Regions from separate parts of the Arthrobacter sp. WCS2018Hpa-7 genome, predicted to be linked through region 4. Evidence: riboswitches for the same ligand, from Rfam matches in the RefSeq annotation. Region 4 holds a riboswitch; each other region holds the start of a gene.
What was found. A riboswitch is a leader RNA that binds a small molecule or an ion and turns the genes downstream of it on or off. The one in region 4 is predicted to bind cyclic di-AMP.

Region 1: it holds a riboswitch for cyclic di-AMP, as region 4 does, so the genes downstream of both, RQH14_RS21035 (NlpC/P60 family protein) here and RQH14_RS18490 (M23 family metallopeptidase) in region 4, are expected to answer to the same signal.
Region 2: it holds a riboswitch for cyclic di-AMP, as region 4 does, so the genes downstream of both, RQH14_RS16100 (hypothetical protein) here and RQH14_RS18490 (M23 family metallopeptidase) in region 4, are expected to answer to the same signal.
Region 3: it holds a riboswitch for cyclic di-AMP, as region 4 does, so the genes downstream of both, RQH14_RS03700 (hypothetical protein) here and RQH14_RS18490 (M23 family metallopeptidase) in region 4, are expected to answer to the same signal.

What each region holds. Positions count from the first base shown of each region.
Region 1 covers NZ_JAVTJB010000028.1:28,193-32,342, reverse strand. Annotated here, with positions in the region: gene RQH14_RS21050 (NTP transferase domain-containing protein) at 1-33, opposite strand, end outside; gene RQH14_RS21045 (HNH endonuclease) at 76-576, opposite strand; gene RQH14_RS21040 (NlpC/P60 family protein) at 829-1,602, opposite strand; gene RQH14_RS21035 (NlpC/P60 family protein) at 1,702-2,448, opposite strand; cyclic di-AMP (ydaO/yuaA leader) riboswitch at 2,453-2,634, opposite strand; gene RQH14_RS21030 (M23 family metallopeptidase) at 2,760-3,590, opposite strand; cyclic di-AMP (ydaO/yuaA leader) riboswitch at 3,595-3,836, opposite strand; gene RQH14_RS21025 (metal-dependent transcriptional regulator) at 4,021-4,150, opposite strand, start outside.
Region 2 covers NZ_JAVTJB010000015.1:108,027-112,176, forward strand. Annotated here, with positions in the region: gene RQH14_RS16090 (aminotransferase class V-fold PLP-dependent enzyme) at 1-395, shown strand, start outside; gene RQH14_RS16095 (glycosyltransferase family 2 protein) at 392-1,405, opposite strand; gene RQH14_RS16100 (hypothetical protein) at 1,576-2,418, opposite strand; cyclic di-AMP (ydaO/yuaA leader) riboswitch at 2,422-2,609, opposite strand; gene RQH14_RS16105 (HAMP domain-containing sensor histidine kinase) at 2,718-4,150, opposite strand, start outside.
Region 3 covers NZ_JAVTJB010000002.1:231,318-235,467, forward strand. Annotated here, with positions in the region: gene RQH14_RS03695 (helix-turn-helix domain-containing protein) at 1-196, shown strand, start outside; gene RQH14_RS03700 (hypothetical protein) at 382-1,737, opposite strand; cyclic di-AMP (ydaO/yuaA leader) riboswitch at 1,740-1,884, opposite strand; gene RQH14_RS03705 (hypothetical protein) at 2,014-2,247, opposite strand; gene RQH14_RS03710 (ATP-dependent DNA ligase) at 2,293-3,357, shown strand; gene RQH14_RS03715 (DUF6480 family protein) at 3,392-3,655, opposite strand; gene RQH14_RS03720 (alpha/beta hydrolase) at 3,764-4,150, opposite strand, start outside.
Region 4 covers NZ_JAVTJB010000020.1:78,546-82,695, reverse strand. Annotated here, with positions in the region: gene RQH14_RS18505 (cytochrome c biogenesis protein CcdA) at 1-284, shown strand, start outside; gene RQH14_RS18500 (TlpA disulfide reductase family protein) at 330-941, shown strand; gene RQH14_RS18495 (vitamin K epoxide reductase family protein) at 982-1,653, shown strand; gene RQH14_RS18490 (M23 family metallopeptidase) at 1,682-2,512, opposite strand; cyclic di-AMP (ydaO/yuaA leader) riboswitch at 2,517-2,690, opposite strand; gene RQH14_RS18485 (SURF1 family protein) at 2,981-3,838, opposite strand; gene RQH14_RS18480 (cytochrome c biogenesis protein ResB) at 3,828-4,150, opposite strand, start outside.

The DNA of each region.
Region 1 (4,150 bases), on a different contig from region 4:
GCCACCCGCCAGAATCACGGCATTGAACTCCATCCGCCCAGATTACCGGGGCGGCCGGAGTTCAGCAGAAATCGATCAGGCAGCGGATTCCGGCAACAGGAACGGGTCCCAGTCCGGCGCAGGTTTCTCGAGTTCTTTGATCTGCCACATGGTTCCCTGGGGCACCCCGGGCGTGAAACGGAGTTTCCAACCCATTTCAGCCAGCGTGTGGTCGCTCTTGGCGTTGTTGCATTTCAAACACGCCGCAACCAGGTTTTCCCAGGAATCCGCGCCGCCCCTGGATTTGGGGTGGACGTGGTCTATGGTGTGGGCTGTTTTCCCGCAGTAGGCGCAGCGATGGCCGTCGCGGCGAAGGACCCCGCGTCGGCTCACGGCGGTAATCCTGTTGTACCGGGGACGGATGTAGCGGTTAAGGAGGATCACGGAGGGGCGTCCAAGAATCTCCTGTGGCCCGACGACAGGCTCGTCGCCTTCGGCCACTACGCTAGCTTTCCCAGTCAACACAAGGACCAGCGCCCGGCGGAATGTTATTACCGCCAGCGGTTCATATCCAGCATTCAGAACGAGTGTGCGCATGCACGTACCTCTTCACGGCCGCACCCGTCAGGGGCACGAGGGCCGGCTGCCCTCTGCTTGTACGGGCTGTGGATCGACAAGATAAGGGTAAGCACTCATATGCCGTATCAACGAATTTTTCCGTCGTTTCCCGTGCAGTGTCGTTAAGAGTTCATGCGAGGTTAAGGCGTCGGGAGCCGAATCCGTCCGTTAAAGCAGAACACCCCGCCGGCCTGAGCCTGCGGGGTGTTGCTGTCAAAGCGGAATGCTGGATCAGCCGTTGACGCGGATGAAAACCGGGCCGGAGCCGACGTTGACGCTGAACAGTGCCGTGGTGGATCCGTTCCATCCACCGTGGACTGCCTGGCCGTTGCCGACGTACACAGCGATGTGGGCCTGTCCGGCGAGACCGCCGTTGGCGTAGTAAGCGAGGTCGCCGGGCTGTGCTTCCGCTGCGCTGACCGTGCGGCCAAGGGAGAGGTAGCCGGCCGGCCAGTCGTGGAAGTTGATGCCAACTGCTGCCAGGGAGTTCGTCACCAGCATGGTGCAGTCCTGGGTGACGCCGAGCTGTGCGTAGGCGGCAGCGGCGATTGCAGCGCCAAGGCCACTGGCAGCGGCCGGAGCCTTTGCCGCAGGAGCCGCGGGGTTGACGGCCAACGTGGCGTTGCCGGCAGTCGCCGTGCTTTCTGCGGCCTTCTTGGTTTCTACCTTCGCAGGAGCCTTCTTCTCTACGGGAGCCGGAGCCTGCACCGTGGTGACCACGGGGCGCTCGTAGGAGATGGCAACGGTGGAGTCCGCAGCGATGGTGGCCTGGACTACCGACTGGACGTCAAGGGTGGACGTCGAGGTGGACTCACGGTCCACGTTGGTGTCGGCTGCGTTGGCAGCAACACTGCCGGTCAGGACCAGGCCTGAAGCTGCGGCAATAACAGCCGCCTGGCGGCCTACGCCGCCGGCGTTTTCACTGACGGCCTTCGCGATCACGGCAAGCGAGCTGGTCTTGGGGGCCTCAGCGCGATGCCGTGCAACCTTGGATGCACTGGTCATGGTTTTCTCTTTTCGTATCCGCGTGTAGTTGGGGTACACGCGGCTCATTGGTGCGCCAGCACTTGGGGGCATGCTGGCGAACCCCGAACCGGATTGTTTCTAGCGGAGGGTAAAGAAGGAGGACGTGCCCGTGGAGGCAGCCGAGTGCAGGAGCGTGCCCTGTCCCGGGTTCAAGGCGCTGATCATCATGCCGTTGCCAACGTAGATGCCTACGTGTGCTCCGCCGTTCTGCATGACCAGGTCACCGGGGGCAGGAGTGCTGGTGGGCTTCATGGCAGTCCAGGCGTTGACGCGCGGGATGCTGATGCCAGCCTGGGCGTAGACCCACTGGGTGAAGCCGGAGCAGTCCCATCCGTTGGGCGTGGTGCCGCCCCAAACGTACGGGTGGCCGATGCCGGTGTAGGCGATCGCGGCGAGGCCGGAAGCGGCGGCGCTGGAAGCAGCGTCCTTGGCTTCGGACGACTTCGCGGTCACAGCGGCTGCGGTGGTCTGGTTGCCATTGGCCGCGGTCCGCTGGGTGGTCTGCGAAGCGCGCTGGACAACCTTGGGAGCTTCCTTGGTGGCCACTACAGGGCTTTCGAAGGAAACAGTGGCGGTGGGCTCTGCGGTGACTACCGCAGTGGTGACCATCTGCTGGGTGCTGGAGGCTTCCGACTTGGAAACGTCGGTGTCCGCTGCCTGGGCCGGAAGACCGACACTGAGGACGAGGCCTGAGGCTGCTGCCAGGACGACGGCCTGGCGGCCAACGGTACCGGCGTTGGATGAAACAGCCTTGGAAAGCGTGTTCAAGGGGTTCGTGCGAACCGATTCAGCGCGGTGGCGCGCAGGGGTAGTGCGTGATGACACGTAGGTAGCCTCTCCCAATGCCTGCGAGGTGAGCTGTCGGATTCGGATGGGAGTCATCCGGCCACGCTGCTTCAAGGAAGCTTTGCGACTTAACCCCAAGGCCTTCTTGCGAAGACCAGAAGTGGTTCCCCCGCCCCTGCCAGACGATTTATGCGAACGGACCTCGAGTGGTGGCAGAGCTAGGCAATCCACTCAAGTGCACCGGCCCCCTAAAAAGCCGATGCGCTTTGTACGGTACAACAGTTGAACGCGAATGTCACATTCAGGTCACGGGGTGTGTCACGAATGCGAGAGACAACCATCAACTGGACTTAGAGCCAGCCCATGGGGTCAACGACTTCACCGTTGACCTGTACTTCAAAGTGGAGGTGGCAGCCTGTGGAGGCGCCCGTGGTGCCGCTCAGCGCCACAGTGTCGCCGCGGCTGACCGTCTGGCCTACTTTGACGGTGAAGGACGACAGGTGGTTGTACGTGGTCTCCAGGCCGTTGCCGTGGTCTACCACGACGCGGTTGCCTCCGCCGTACTCGTGCCATCCGGCAAAGGTGACCTTGCCACTGGCCGCGGCATGGACGGCGGTGCCGCACTGGGCCACGAAGTCCTGGCCGCGGTGGAAGTCGCCGGAACCACCCGTGAGGGGGCTGACGCGGTAGCCGAACGGGGAAGCCGTCGTCAGGGTGTCCAGGGGGCTGGCCATGGTGCCTGTGGACGAGGCGCGCTGGATGCTGCCGGCGGACTGCGCGCTGAGCAGTTGCTTCAGCTTGCCGTCGGGGTCGGCTGCGGTAGCTACTGCGGCACGGCTGAAATCGATCTTGGCTGATGCAGCGGCGGAAACCTCGGGCTGGCTGCCACCTGTGACGGCCAGGGCCGACTCGGTCTGGCCGGATTCCGAGGTGGCCATGACCGGGCTCGTGGCCGGCAGACCGACAGTCAGGGCAAGTCCGGTGGCGGCAAGCGCAACTCCGGCCTTTTGCCCGACGCCACTGGCTGCGGCGAAGTCGGCAACCTGGCGCAACGGGCTCTTACGGCGACGCACCTGGCGTTCGGTGTCGCGTGGCCGGATCTCCGATACGACGCGGGCTGGCCGCAGCTCAGCAGCGGGGCCGGACGCGCGGCGGCGGCCCCTGACGTTCTGCGTTGTCAAACTCTGTTCCTCTCTGAAAAGCCTGCGAAGTTAGCTGTCGGATTCGGGTCAGAGAGTTCAAAGACCCGGTCCGCACGAAGCGCTCACGGCACACAGGTATCCCAGGAGGGACTTGCGTCAATGGGCACTTCTGCTGCGGACTTCACCCCAAGGCTGCTTCTTTAGACAGCCGCTTGTGGTTCCCCCGCCTCTGCCAGTGGTGGATGACACACCTGTTCCGTTGGCAGAGCTCGGCTCCGGAACAGGTAACGCTTTGGTATCAGCGCTAGTAGATAACTATAGGCGATTAAGCCCCGCAGTAATAAATTCGTTATCAACAGGAACAGGCATGGCGCGGCGGTCCCTTATCACTAATCCTGAAAAACCGCAGGTCACACGCGCGCCAACAGCTCGAAAGTGAGATATGACACCGCGTGAAGGGAAGGGGGCGTCAGCTGACGGAGACGAAGACGTGCGCCGCCACCTCGGGCGGAAGTTCCAGTGCACCCTCGATGCCGGGGACCCGGACGGAAATGTACTCGCCCACGCGCTCCAGCGAGACAGCCGCGCCGGGGCGGATA
Region 2 (4,150 bases), on a different contig from region 4:
CTTTCGAAAAGGTCCCGGAAATGTCCCGCCGTGCCCGGGGCATCCCTGTGTGGGCAGCCCTGAGGCAACTGGGCCGCAACGGGGTGATCTCCATGGTGGAGCGGCTCGCTGCAAATGCCCGTGCCTTGGCCGAAGGACTCGCCGCGATCCCGGGAGTCGAGGTGCTCAACGACGTCGTGTTCACGCAGGTCTCGGTGAGCTTTGGCAGTGATGACCGGACGCACAGGGTGACGCAACGGTTGATGGCCGAGGGCGCGGTGTGGATGTCCGGGTCCTCGTGGCGTGGCCGCGAAATCCTCAGGATTTCGGTGAGTAACTGGACCACGGACGCAGGGGATGTTGCTGCGTCCATCGCCGCGGTTCGCGGCGCGGTGCAGGCTGAACCGGAGTCCTAGCCCACCACGTGGGCCGCGTGGAGGACGACGAACACCACGGCAGCGGATGCCGCGGCCCAGCCAACTAAACGTCCCACCAGCCCTGTCACCGCGGACGCCGCCGTGGGTGGAGGCATGCGGCCGATGTCCCGGCGGAGCTCCGTGAAAGGAACCCGCCCCCTGCCCAGTTCGCGTCCCAGGCGCGCTACGCCGCGCAGGTCGGCAAGCGCGGTGCGTACGACGTCGACACTTGAGGTGGGATCGTCGGTCCAGTCAACGGGGACTTCGTGAACGCGCAAACCACAGCGTTCGGCGATCACCAGGAGTTCGGTGTCGAAGAACCAGCCGTCGTCCGTCGTGTGTGGAAGGATGCGGTGCGCGACGTCGGCGCGGACGGCCTTGAACCCGCACTGGGCGTCGGAAAAGCGTGCCCCAAGAACCACGTGCAGCAGGAAGTTGTAGCTGCGGGAGATGAATCCGCGCTGGGGACTGCGGGTCGCCTGCGAACTCCGTGCCAGCCGCGTGCCGACGGCGAGATCCGAATGGCCCGAGAGCAACGGTGCCAGAAGGGGAGCAAGGGCCGACAAGTCCGTGGAAAGGTCTGCTTCCATATAGGCGAGCACAGGTGATGGCGAGAACTGCCAGACATGGCGGAGTGCGTTCCCGCGACCCCTTTGCTGGAATCGAACCACTGTCAGTTCAGGCAGTTCGCGGGCCAAGCGCTCGGCGATCCTCAGGGTTTTGTCTGTGCTGCAGTTGTCCGCCACCGTGATCCGGAAGGAATGCGGAAATGAGTCTGTAAGGTGTCCGTGCAGCCTGCGCAGGTTCTGTTCCAGGCGGTCTTCCTCATTGAACACGGGAAGGGTGACGTCCAGGACCGGGACGGCAGCGCGGGTGTCAATGGGGGAGCATCGGGTTTGTGGCCCAGCTTGGGCAAGGCCCTGCTGTGTGGTGCTTAACGCCGCGCCACCGAAGCGCGCCGAGGGGAACCGTCGTGGTGGAGCGCTGGTAGATGGGTCTGTGAGCGTCATGTTTCCAGAATGGGCCCGCCGATTAAGAGGGCTTTAGGTGGAAGCTGTGACCCCACTGTGAACCATGGACGGCACCTGTGAAACGCGAAAACCGCGCCGTTTCCCGCCATCCGCTCCAGTGGGTACTGGTGCGAACGGCGGGAACCGGCGCGGTGATCAAGCAGTCTGGCTTAGTACCAGTTGTTTGCCAGGTGGAAGCCCAGGGCGGCCGACGGGGATCCGTAGCGTTCCTTGATGTAGTTCAGGCCCCACTTGATCTGGGTCTGGTAGTTGGTCTGCCAGTCAGCACCCGCGGTTGCCATTTTGGTAGCCGGCAGCGACTGGACAATGCCGTAAGCACCGCTGGAAGCGTTGGTGGCGGTGGTCTTCCAGTTGGATTCCTTCTCCCACAGGGTGTTCAGCGCAGTCATTTCGCTGGCGCTCCAGCCGTAGTTGCCAAGGATGCTGGCAGCGTAGGCCTTGGCGGCGGCGGGGTCGTCCACGGCCTTCGGGGCGGCGGCCGCAGCTGCGGCCTCGGCAGCGGCGGCGGCAGCAGCGGCGTCGGCGGCTTGCTTGGCTGCAGCGTCAGCGGCGGCCTTCTCAGCAGCGGCTTGGTCGGCTGCGGCCTTCTCGGCGGCTGCTTTTTCAGCAGCGGCTTGGTCCGCTGCGGCCTTCTCGGCTGCAGCCTTTTCGGCAGCGGCCTTGTCCACGGCAGCCCTGTCAGCGGCGCCCTTTGCGGCGGCTGCATCCAAGGAAGCGGAGATTTCAGCTGTCTTGTTGTTGCTGACCTGGGCATTCGCCTGGGTCTCTGCAACGCGGCTTACCTCGGGGAGGGTCAGGGCGGCGTTGGCAGCAGTACCGAGCGATGCAACGCCCAGCGCAGCGGCTACAACACCGGCAACAACCGACATGCGGTGGCCGGACTTACCCTGGCGGGCAGCGTTCTTGAGGACAGCCTGCGACTTGGTCAACGGTGCGTTGTGCTCATCGCGGTGACGCGCGGAAGGGCGCGTCTGATCATTGAATTCAGACATGTGTGATTACCTCTCAGCGCCTGCGGAGTTAGCTGTCGGGTTCGGATGAGGTCATCCGGCCGCGCATCACGCTGCGGCTTCACCCCAAGGGTCCGGCATAAATGCCTGGGCCCGGAGACTCTGGGTCCCCCGTCTCTGCCTCGGAGTAAGAACGGACTCCGGGAAGTGGCAGAGCTCGGCGCATCCCGGATGCGGGTCAGTTGGGGCGACCCACCCTTTCGACGGTACAGGAGGAATTCGCAGAAGTCACATTTAGGTAACAGAGATCACGACGCCGGTGAGTCGCCTTGCTGACTTCGTTACATCTGTTCGTTGGCGACAGCGGGGAGTCGAAGGGCGAATTCCGTGCGCCCCGGCCGTGAGGTCACTTCCACGGTGCCGCCGTGCGCTTCCACGATGGATTCAACGATCGACAGGCCCAGTCCGGAGGTGCCCTCAGACCCCGATCGCGCGGCATCGGCGCGGGCAAAGCGGGAGAAGATCCGGCCCTGGAAATCCTCTGGAATGCCGGGCCCGTTGTCCGTCACGGTCACCACAGCGCTGCCATCGGCAGAGAGCATGACGCCGGTGACCACCGTGGTGCCGGAGTCGGTATGTTTACGGGCATTGGAGAGAAGATTGGCAAGGACCTGGTGCAGCTGCGTAGCGTCACCCCGGACCGTGACGGGCTCATCAGGCAGTTGAAGTTGCCAGATGTGGTCCGGTGCCATGACTTTCTCATCGCTGACAGTTTCGATCACCAACTGGGTGAGGTCCACGTCCGTGACCTTGACCGGCTGGCCTTCATCCAGCCTGGCAAGGAGCAGCAGATCCTCCACCAGGGTGGTCATCCGTTCGGACTGGCTCTGGACGCGTGACAGCGACTTTCGGCCGTCATCGGTGAAGTTCTCGGTCATCCTCAGCAGCTCGGTGTAACCGCGGATGGCCGTCAGCGGCGTTCGGAGTTCGTGCGACGCGTCCGCGACGAACTGGCGCACTTTGGTCTCGCTTTCCTGGCGCGCTTCCAGGGCATTGGAGACGTTGTTCAGCATCTGGTTGAGGGCATGGCCAACGCTGCCGACTTCCGTTCCGGGATGGGCGGCCGACGGCGGTACGCGCACAGCAAGTGCCACCTCACCGGCGTCGAGGGGAAGGCGCGAAACTTTGGTGGCTACCTCGGAGAGCTGCTCCAACGGCCGCATGGTCCGCCGGATGATCACTGTTCCCGCGAGGCCGATGATGACCAGACCGCCCAGGGAAACCAGCACCATGGTCCACACCAGTGAGGCCTCGGCGCTTTGCTTGTCCGCGAGCGGCAGGCCCGTGACGATCACATCGCCATAGGCGGTCTCGACAGCCACCAGCCGGTAGTCCCCGTTGGAGAGGGATCGGTCCGCCGGATCACTGTTCTTGGGGAGGGCCAACAGCACTTGCTCGTCGTCCGTAGAGAGCGACACACGATTGCCCCTGGCATCGATCAGGCCCGAGCTGCTCACAGTTGAGCCGTCGATCCGGGCGTTCAGTGTCCCAGCGGCCTGCCCGCGAGCCTCCAGCGGGTCAGGCCTTCCGGATCCAGGAAAGTTCGACGGCGGCCTGCCGAAGTCATTCGCGCGGCTGGACGCCTGCTCCAGCTGCCTGTCGAGCTGCCTGTTGAACACCATGTCCATGGAGGCGTAGCTCACCACGCCCACTGCCCCGCAGATGGCGACCAGCAGGGCCATGGCCACCAGGACCAGCCGCGTGCGCAAGTGCC
Region 3 (4,150 bases), on a different contig from region 4:
CCTGGAACTCCTCTATGACAGTGATGGTTCTGTCCAGGACGTCGCGACCAAACTTCACCTCCACAGGAGCAGCATCTACAACCGGCTCGGCCGGATCCGCCAGCTTATCGGCGCTGACCCGTTGAGCGGAGCGATCCGCCTCGAACTGCACGCTGCCTTGAAAGCCCGCCGCTGGGCAGGCCGGCCACGGATCTAGATTGGAAAGAAGAAAAGGCAGGCACCCTGGGGGTGCCTGCCCTTTTCGCAGGGTCTTGCTTTAGGAACGCCTCAGCCGCTGGCAGCTCCAACGTCCCAATCGGCGTCGGAACGCGGCCGTCCGGCTGCTGCTGCAGTACCGGCTGTGCCATCCCACGTGCGTGGTGGTGCGCGGCAAGCGCGTGCTCATTTGAGGGCGTCCTTTGTCGCGTTAAGGATCTCTTCGAGTGCCGTCTCGGTGGGCTGCGGCGCGGTGGCCGCGCTGGGCTTGCCCGTGGGCTTGGGTTTGGTGGTCTGCGTGGGAGTCCCCGTCGGGGTGGGGGTAGGAGTGGGAGTGGGCGTGACCGTCGGTGTGGTTGTGGGCGTCGGCGTCGTGGGTGGCGTAGTGATCGTGTCCGACGGCACCTCACTGGGTGCCGGCGCAGGCTGGGTGGGGACCGGGCTGGCGGTGCTGGGTGCCGCGGCGATGGTTGACGGCACTGCGGACGGGACCCAGACGGGGTCGGCCAAGGAGACTTTCGGGGTGGGAACGGACGACGGCGACACAGGTGCGGGCGCCTCCGGAACCGTGGCCGGCTGGCCGGCTGCCGACGTCGCTGCAGCTGACGCGGAGGGTGACGAGGCCGTCGAGTAGGAGGCGCTGGGTGCGGGGGCCGCTGTGCCCGAATTTCGATTGGAGGCGTTGGCTTCCTGGGAAGGCGTCTCCTGGCCGAAGAACGGCAGCTCGAGGGCCTGCCCCAAGGTCCCGGCTGTCAGGACCAGGCCGAGGGCGCCAGCCACCACGGCCATGCGCTGGCTCATGTGCTTGACAGACGCAGCTTTACGCAGGACCGCCTGGGGTTCCCGGCCAAGGGACGATCCGCCCATTCCCGGCCTGGAAGAACTGGGAGCGACCGACTGCTTTCGAACGTCCTTGCGGCTTGCCAGTGAAGCCGACGCTGTGGCGGCCGCAGCAACTTGCGCCGGGGATGTGCCCCGCGGTGAAACGGGTGCCGGCGAAGCGGGTGCGGCAGCAGGCTCTTGGCGGGCGGCCACAACGGGAATGGCGGCGGTGGCAGGTTGGGACGCGGCAGGCTGAGGCGTTGTCGGCTGCTCGGGATCCTCCTGCTCGGAACGTGACGCCTGAACAATCGGAATGGCCGAGGTAGGAGGCCCCGGCGTGGTGGAAGCCGGAGCTGCAGCCTGTGCGGCCTCCACGACCGGAATGGCCGCGGTTGCCGGCTCGGCAGCTTCGGAGGGCTCTCCTGTTGCGGATGCAGCTGGCTCGGCCTCGGACGACGCCGGGGCGGCGGGCGCGATCACAGCCAGGGCTGCCCGCTCCCGCTCGGCCGCGCGCGCGGCCGCTCGCGTGATGGGTGTCGCGACGGTGGGAAGGGCCGCAGTGGCGGCCTCCGGCGTCGTGCTTGTCGTTCCGGGTGCGGCAGCAGTGTCTGCCTGCACGCTGATGGGGGATCCGCTGGGTTGGGCCCGACGGCGTCCGGTTGGCTTGGTGCGCTCGCGTTCAGTCTCGGCGCGGCGCGGCTGATCCATGGTTGGGGACATGGTGGTTGCCTCTCAACGCCTTCGAGGTTAGCTGTCGGGTTCGGACGAGGCCGTCCGGCCGCCGTAGCGGCTTCACCCCAAGGACTTTGGAAAGTCCGGGAACTTTTGGGTCCCCCGCCTCTGCCGCGGGTCTGGCGGATCCCGGAATGCGGCAGAGCTCGGCGTCATTCCGGAAGCGGCCCAGCGGAGATACGGGTCGCCCTACGACGGTACATGAGCCGGAAAGTAAAGTCACATTAATATAACGGACGGTAGGCCTCCCAAGATGAGAGGGTTCTAGCGTTTAGGCTTCGGGGCCGGTGCCGGCGCGGGCAACTCATGCTGGATCCTCTGGATCTGCACGGCTTGGTGGGTTTCCGGGCGGAAGATTTCATCCGCCACTCCCAGCATGCCGCCGGTGGCTCCACGCCGGACTTTGCCCTCGCCGCTCCGGCGCGATGACCAGTACCACACGCCGGCCATCAGAGCCGGGAATCCGAGCACTGCAGCCGCCGCGAGCAAGATATCCATGGCCCAACACTAGCTTCGCGCTGCACCGGCAGGTAGACATTGACTATGGACCTGCCTGTGATGCCACCCGTCTCGCCCATGCTCGCCAAGTCCGTCCCCACCATCCCCGATGTTGGGCACTACGAGCCCAAGTGGGACGGATTCCGGACCATCGTCTTCAAAGACGGGGATGAGATCATCCTGGGGAGCCGCAATGAGAAGCCCATGACCCGCTACTTCCCCGAACTGGTGGAGGCGCTGCGGAAGAACCTTCCGGACAAATGCGTGATCGACGGCGAGATTGTCCTGATCGAGGGCAATCGGCTCGAATTCGAGGTGCTTCAGCAGCGGATCCACCCGGCCGACAGCCGGGTGAGGATGCTCGCCGAGAAGACCCCGGCGTCCATGATCGCGTTCGACATCCTCGCCCTCGGCGACGACGACCTCATGGGCAGGCCGTTCTCCGAACGCCGCGCCATTTTGGAGCGTGCGCTGGCCAAGGCGGAGCCTCCCGTGTACGTCACGCCCGCGGTCACGGCCCTGGAGCGCGCGCAGGAATGGTTCGTGCAGTTGGAGGGCGCAGGTCTGGACGGGGTGCTGTCCAAGCCCTTGGACGGGATGTATTTACCCAACAAGCGCGTGATGTTCAAGACCAAGCACGAGCGCACCGCGGACTGCGTGGTGGCTGGCTTCCGCTGGCACAAGACCGCGAAAGTTGTGGGGTCCATGCTGTTGGGTCTTTATAACGACGCCGGTCGACTCCAGCATGTGGGGGTGGTGGCATCGTTCCCCATGGCCAAGCGAGAGGCCCTGGTGGCTGAGCTTGAGCCGTACCAAGTGGAACTCAGCGAGCACCCGTGGGGGGAATGGGCCAGTCAAGGCGAGGGGGCTGCAGGGTCCAGGATGCCCGGCGCCCAAAGCCGGTGGAGCGGAGGCAAGGATTTCTCCTTTGTGCCGTTGCGTCCCGAGCTGGTAATTGAAGTGGCGTACGACTACATGGAGGGCGAGCGGTTCCGCCACACCACGCAGTTTCGCAGGTGGCGGCCGGACAGGACCCCCGAGAGCTGCACCTACTCGCAGTTGGAGGAGCCGGTTGCGTACGATCTCGGGAAGATCCTGACCCTGCCTTAGCCGGTCCCGCCTGGGCGTTCAGTCGTGGCCGGAGCTACTCTTCGTGTCCTTGGTCGCTGCTCATGCTGCCCTCGGCGGGCGGGGTTTCTCCCGGGGGTACTCCGCCGCCGGGTTCCAAGCCCGTGACGTTTCCGTCGAGGGGATCCGGGTTGGCAGATGCTGCAGGGTCCTCGTCCTCGTCCTGGCGCATGTCGGGATCCTCGTGGATGCTGTCGGCATCGGATGTTGTGTCAAACGGCCCTGTAGCGCCGGTTGCACCGAAGCCTTGGGTTTCCTCATTCGAGTCTGCAGCAGTCACAATCAGCCCTTTCGTAAGCAAACTTACTAATACTCTTGCTCCGTCAGCCTAGCCGGGAGGAGCTGACTCAACAAGCAGGCCAATGCCGGCGGCATCGTGCGTTAGTACTCAGCGATGAGGCGCAGTGGTGGTAACGAAGCTCCGGATGGCGTCGGCCACAGCTTGGGGCCGCATATGTTGCGCTACGTGCCCGACGCCGGGGATCTCCACCAAGCGCCCCTGGTCAACCGTCCTCGAAAGCCGGAGCGACCAGTCCGGGCCGGCCACGTTGTCTCGGCTTCCCCTCAGGACCAACACGGGGACCTTGATGCCAGCCAAGCGCTTTTCAGTGGGGTACCTCATCATCACGGGCAGTTCAGTGAGGTACCAGCGCGGACCGCAGCGGAAATAGTCCGACGTGACGATCCAATTGGAACCCGGGCTTTCGCGGAGCATCCCGTCAAGGAAAAGAGCCACGGACTGGCGCCTCACGTTCTTGTGCCGCGAATCGACAAC
Region 4 (4,150 bases):
TCAGTGCCGTGCTCAGCCTGAGCGTCACCGCCGGAAGCGCCTGGCGCGGGGCACTGCTGGCCTTTGTCTACTGCCTGGGCCTGGGAATCCCCTTCGTCCTCGTGGCCCTGGGCCTGAACTGGGTCTCTAAAGTCCTGACCGTGGTGCGCAAGCACATCCGTGCCGTCAACATCGGCGGCGCGGTCATGCTGATCGTCCTGGGCGTCCTGATGGTTTCCGGGTTGTGGGTGCAGTGGATCTACCAGCTGCAGAACCTGGCCGGGACATTCCTGATGCCCGTATAGCACCCAGACCCGAGCACGACGATACGAAAAGCGAAGGCCAATGACATGATCAACCAAACAGAGCCGCACCGGCGTCCCGAACGCCGCACCATCCTGGGCCTGGGCGCGGCAGTGCTTGCTCTCGCCGGCTGTACAAGCCCGGACGTTCTGGCCGAGCAGGCCAAGGCCGGAGATGACAAGAACTACATCGCCGGCGACGGGTCGGTGAACGAATACCCGCCCGAGTCACGGGGCGCCCGGGTGTCCCTGGAGGGCCAGCTCTTCAACGGGGAGAAGGTTACTGCCGAGGATTGGGCGGGCAAGGTCATGGTCCTCAATTTCTGGTACGCGGCCTGCGCACCCTGCCGGGTGGAGGCCCCGGACCTGGCCGCCCTGCACACGGAGTTCAAGGACCAAGGCGTCTTGTTCTACGGCGTCAACGTCCGCGACGACGCCGCGACGGCCGAAGCCTTCGAGCGGACCTTCAAAGTCGACTATCCCAGCTTTGATGACAGCGACGGCGGAATCCTGTTGGCCATGACCGAGTACGTTCCGCCCCGTGCAGTGCCCACCACTCTGGTGCTGGACACTGAAGGCCGCGTCAGTGCCCGGATCCTGGGGATCTCTCAAAAAGGAACCCTGAAGGCACTGATCACTACCGCGGCTGCTGGATCATGAATACCAGGGCCGCCACGAAACCAACCAAAGGACGACAGCCATGACCAGCACCGCGAAATCTGCTGCGAACGCGAAACCCGCCTACAGTGACCTTGCTTTAGCTGAGGTGGGACCGGACATTCCCCGCATGACCCGGGACATACCGTTCGGCTGGCTGCTGGTCATCACCGGTGTCGTCGGCTGGCTCGCCTCCGGCGCCTTGGTCCTGGAGAAACTCGAGGTACTCAAGGACCCCGACTATAAAACGGTCTGCGACGTCAATCCCTGGATTTCCTGCGGCCAGGTCATGCAGACCTGGCAGAGTTCGGTTTTCGGATTCCCCAACATGTTTATCGGGATCGTGGCGTTCGCCATCATCATCACCACGGGCATGGCGCTGCTTTCCGGGGCGACGTTCGCCCGCTGGTACTGGGCCGGGCTGCAGGCCGGTGTCACGCTGGGGTTTGTCTTCGTGGTGTGGCTGTGGTCCCAGGCCCTGTACTCGATCCACATCCTCTGCCCCTTCTGCATGATTGTCTGGGCGGCAATGATTCCCCTGTTCGTCTGGGTCACGGCCCGGAACATCACCCATGGAGTCATCAAAGTACCCGCCGGCACGGCCCGCGTTGTCGGCGAATTTGGCTGGATCATTACCGCGCTGCTCTACGTAGCTGTTGCCGCAACCATCTTCTTCGCCTTCAGCCACGTCTTCCTGGGCACATCAGGACTCTGACCCTGACAACCAAGGCGATGGGCGAGGCTTACATCCATCCCTGCGGGTTCACGGTCTGCCCGTTCAGGAGTACCTCGAAGTGCAGGTGGCAGCCGGTGGAGTTGCCGGTGGTTCCGGCCGCGGCCAGCCGCTGGCCGGCGGTTACGGTCGCGCCCACGGAAGTTTCGATGGCGGCGAGGTGGTTGTAGGTGCTCTTCAGGCCGTTGCCGTGGTCCACCACAATCCTGTTCCCGCCACCGTAGGAGGACCATCCGGCCTCCACGACGGTCCCGGCTCCGGCGGCGAACACCGCTACCTGGCAGGCTGCCACGAGGTCCAGGCCGGTGTGCAGCTCCCCGGTGCCCGAGATCGGGCTGGTGCGGATACCGAACGGAGAACTGACCGACATGCTGGCCAGCGGCGCCCCCAACCGGGCCGCGGCAGCGGCCGGGGCCGCAGCGGGGGCCGGGGAGGCAGCCGGGGTCGTCGGCGCGGCCGCGCCAGCAGCAGCAATGGGGGTCTTGGCCGGTACCGGCAACGGTGCCTGCTCTGTGGTGACAGCCGGGCGTTCATAACTGATCGAAGCCCCCACGGGGGCTTGGACGGGCGCGCCGGCGGCGACGGTCCCCGGCGCCTGCACGGCAGGAGCTGTGCCGGTGGGGGCCGGGCCGGCATGGGCCGCGGTGAGCGCTGCAGTCAACAGCGCGGCCACGCTCAGTGTGGCGGCAGCCGTGACCTGTTTGCGCCGGCTCCCCCACACCTCTGCCTCTGGCAGGAGCCGGTGACGGCCTGCAGTGGTGGACATCATCGGGGCGGCCGTGCGGGGCGCGAATCCGGAGGTTGGTTTTCGGCGGCGGCCATGGGGGGATACAGAAGGCAAAGGGGGATCCTTTCGGTTCGCCTGCGAAGTTAGCTGTCGGGTTCGGGCCAAGGAAAATGCCCGGCCGTGCCCGGCGGCCAACAGACCACCGACATCACGGCTTCACCCCAAGGCAGACTTGCTGCCGATTCTGGGTCCTCCACCCCCGCCGTCAAAAAGGGATAGTCGTTTGATGCCCCCGGCGGGGTCCAGCGTGGGCCATCAAAGGTTTTTAGTACAGAAAAACCTGAACTAATAGTAGCCGCAAAGCGTCAACGTTACAATTTCGTGACTTACGCGCGGTCGGCCTCGGGCAGTGCGCCCCGGCTGGGTGCTGTTCTAAGATGCGTGATCGTATCTTCAGATGTGCAGCAAAAGGGTCAACGATCCCGGCCATGGGATCGTTCCCGGCACACCGGGCGATCTCCGCCTTTCCGGGGCTGTCGGTACCCCGTTCTGCGGCAGCCCGGCTTACCTCGGCGCGCCGAGTCAGAGTCCCATCGAGTCCAGGAGGGCGTCTTCTTCCTCGGCCCGGGAGCGCTTGCCCGGGGGTGAAGGGTGGGGTCGCTGGACGTTGCTTGCCGTGTCCGCCGATGCATCCGGGCTTTCATGTTCCTCACGGTGGATGCGTGCCTGTTGACGTGCCATGTATCCGAAGCCCACAAACGCGAGGATTCCGAAAGTGATCCACTGCAGGGCATAGGACAGGTTCGAACCTTCCTTCACCGCAGGCGGGGCAAGCTGCTGCGGGACTGCGGCAGGCTGTGGGGACTCAGAGGCCATGACCCCGTAGCTGCCTTCAAGCAACGGATACCCCAGCTGGCTCGCGTAGTAGGACAGGTCGATGCTGGCCAACTGGCCCTCGGGTGCGTCACGGCCAAGATCGGGCTCGGAGGGTTTGATCCGGATGACCGCGGAGACTTCCCCCGCCGGTGGGGCGGGCACGGCATCGGGGTACCCGGGCCGGATGTTGCCGATCGGCAGCCAGCCCCGGTTGATCGCGATCGTTTCACCGGAGGTCAGCCGGAACGGGACCACTACCTCGTATCCGGCAACGGAGTTGTTGGGACGGTTCCTGACGATTCTCTGATCCCCGGCAAGATACCGTCCGGACACTGCAACCGTCGTCCACTTCGCGTCGGGGTCGGCGGCGTCGAAGTAGGCGCGGGCATCCTGAAACGCTACCGGGGTTTTGCCGTAGTTCTCCTGGACCCTGCGGATTTCGGCCACGGTCTGATTCCGGCGCTCCATCTGCCAGTTCCCCAGCCCAATGCACGCTGAGGCGAAAAGTGCGGCCAGCAGCAGCCAACCCGCCCAACGCCAGGACAGAAGGAAGCTATACGTCATCCTGTTCCTCCCGAAGTTGCCATTGCCGTACCAACAATGCGCGGATGGCCGTCGCCTCGGCGGCAAGGCGGTGGTCTTCTCCGCGGGCCAGGAGGCCGTATTCGACCATCGTCCTGCCGTCCTCATGGGTGCCGGTACGGACCCATACCCGGCGCCGGTTCACATACAGGGAGACCATGAGACCTGCCACGGCCAGCAGCGAAAATACGAGGACCCAGCCTTGGGCGGGGGTACTGCGTACATCCACACCGATGTAGCGTTTAAGCCCGTCGAAGCTGATGCTGCCCTTACCTTCGGGCAGTGTGTAGCTGC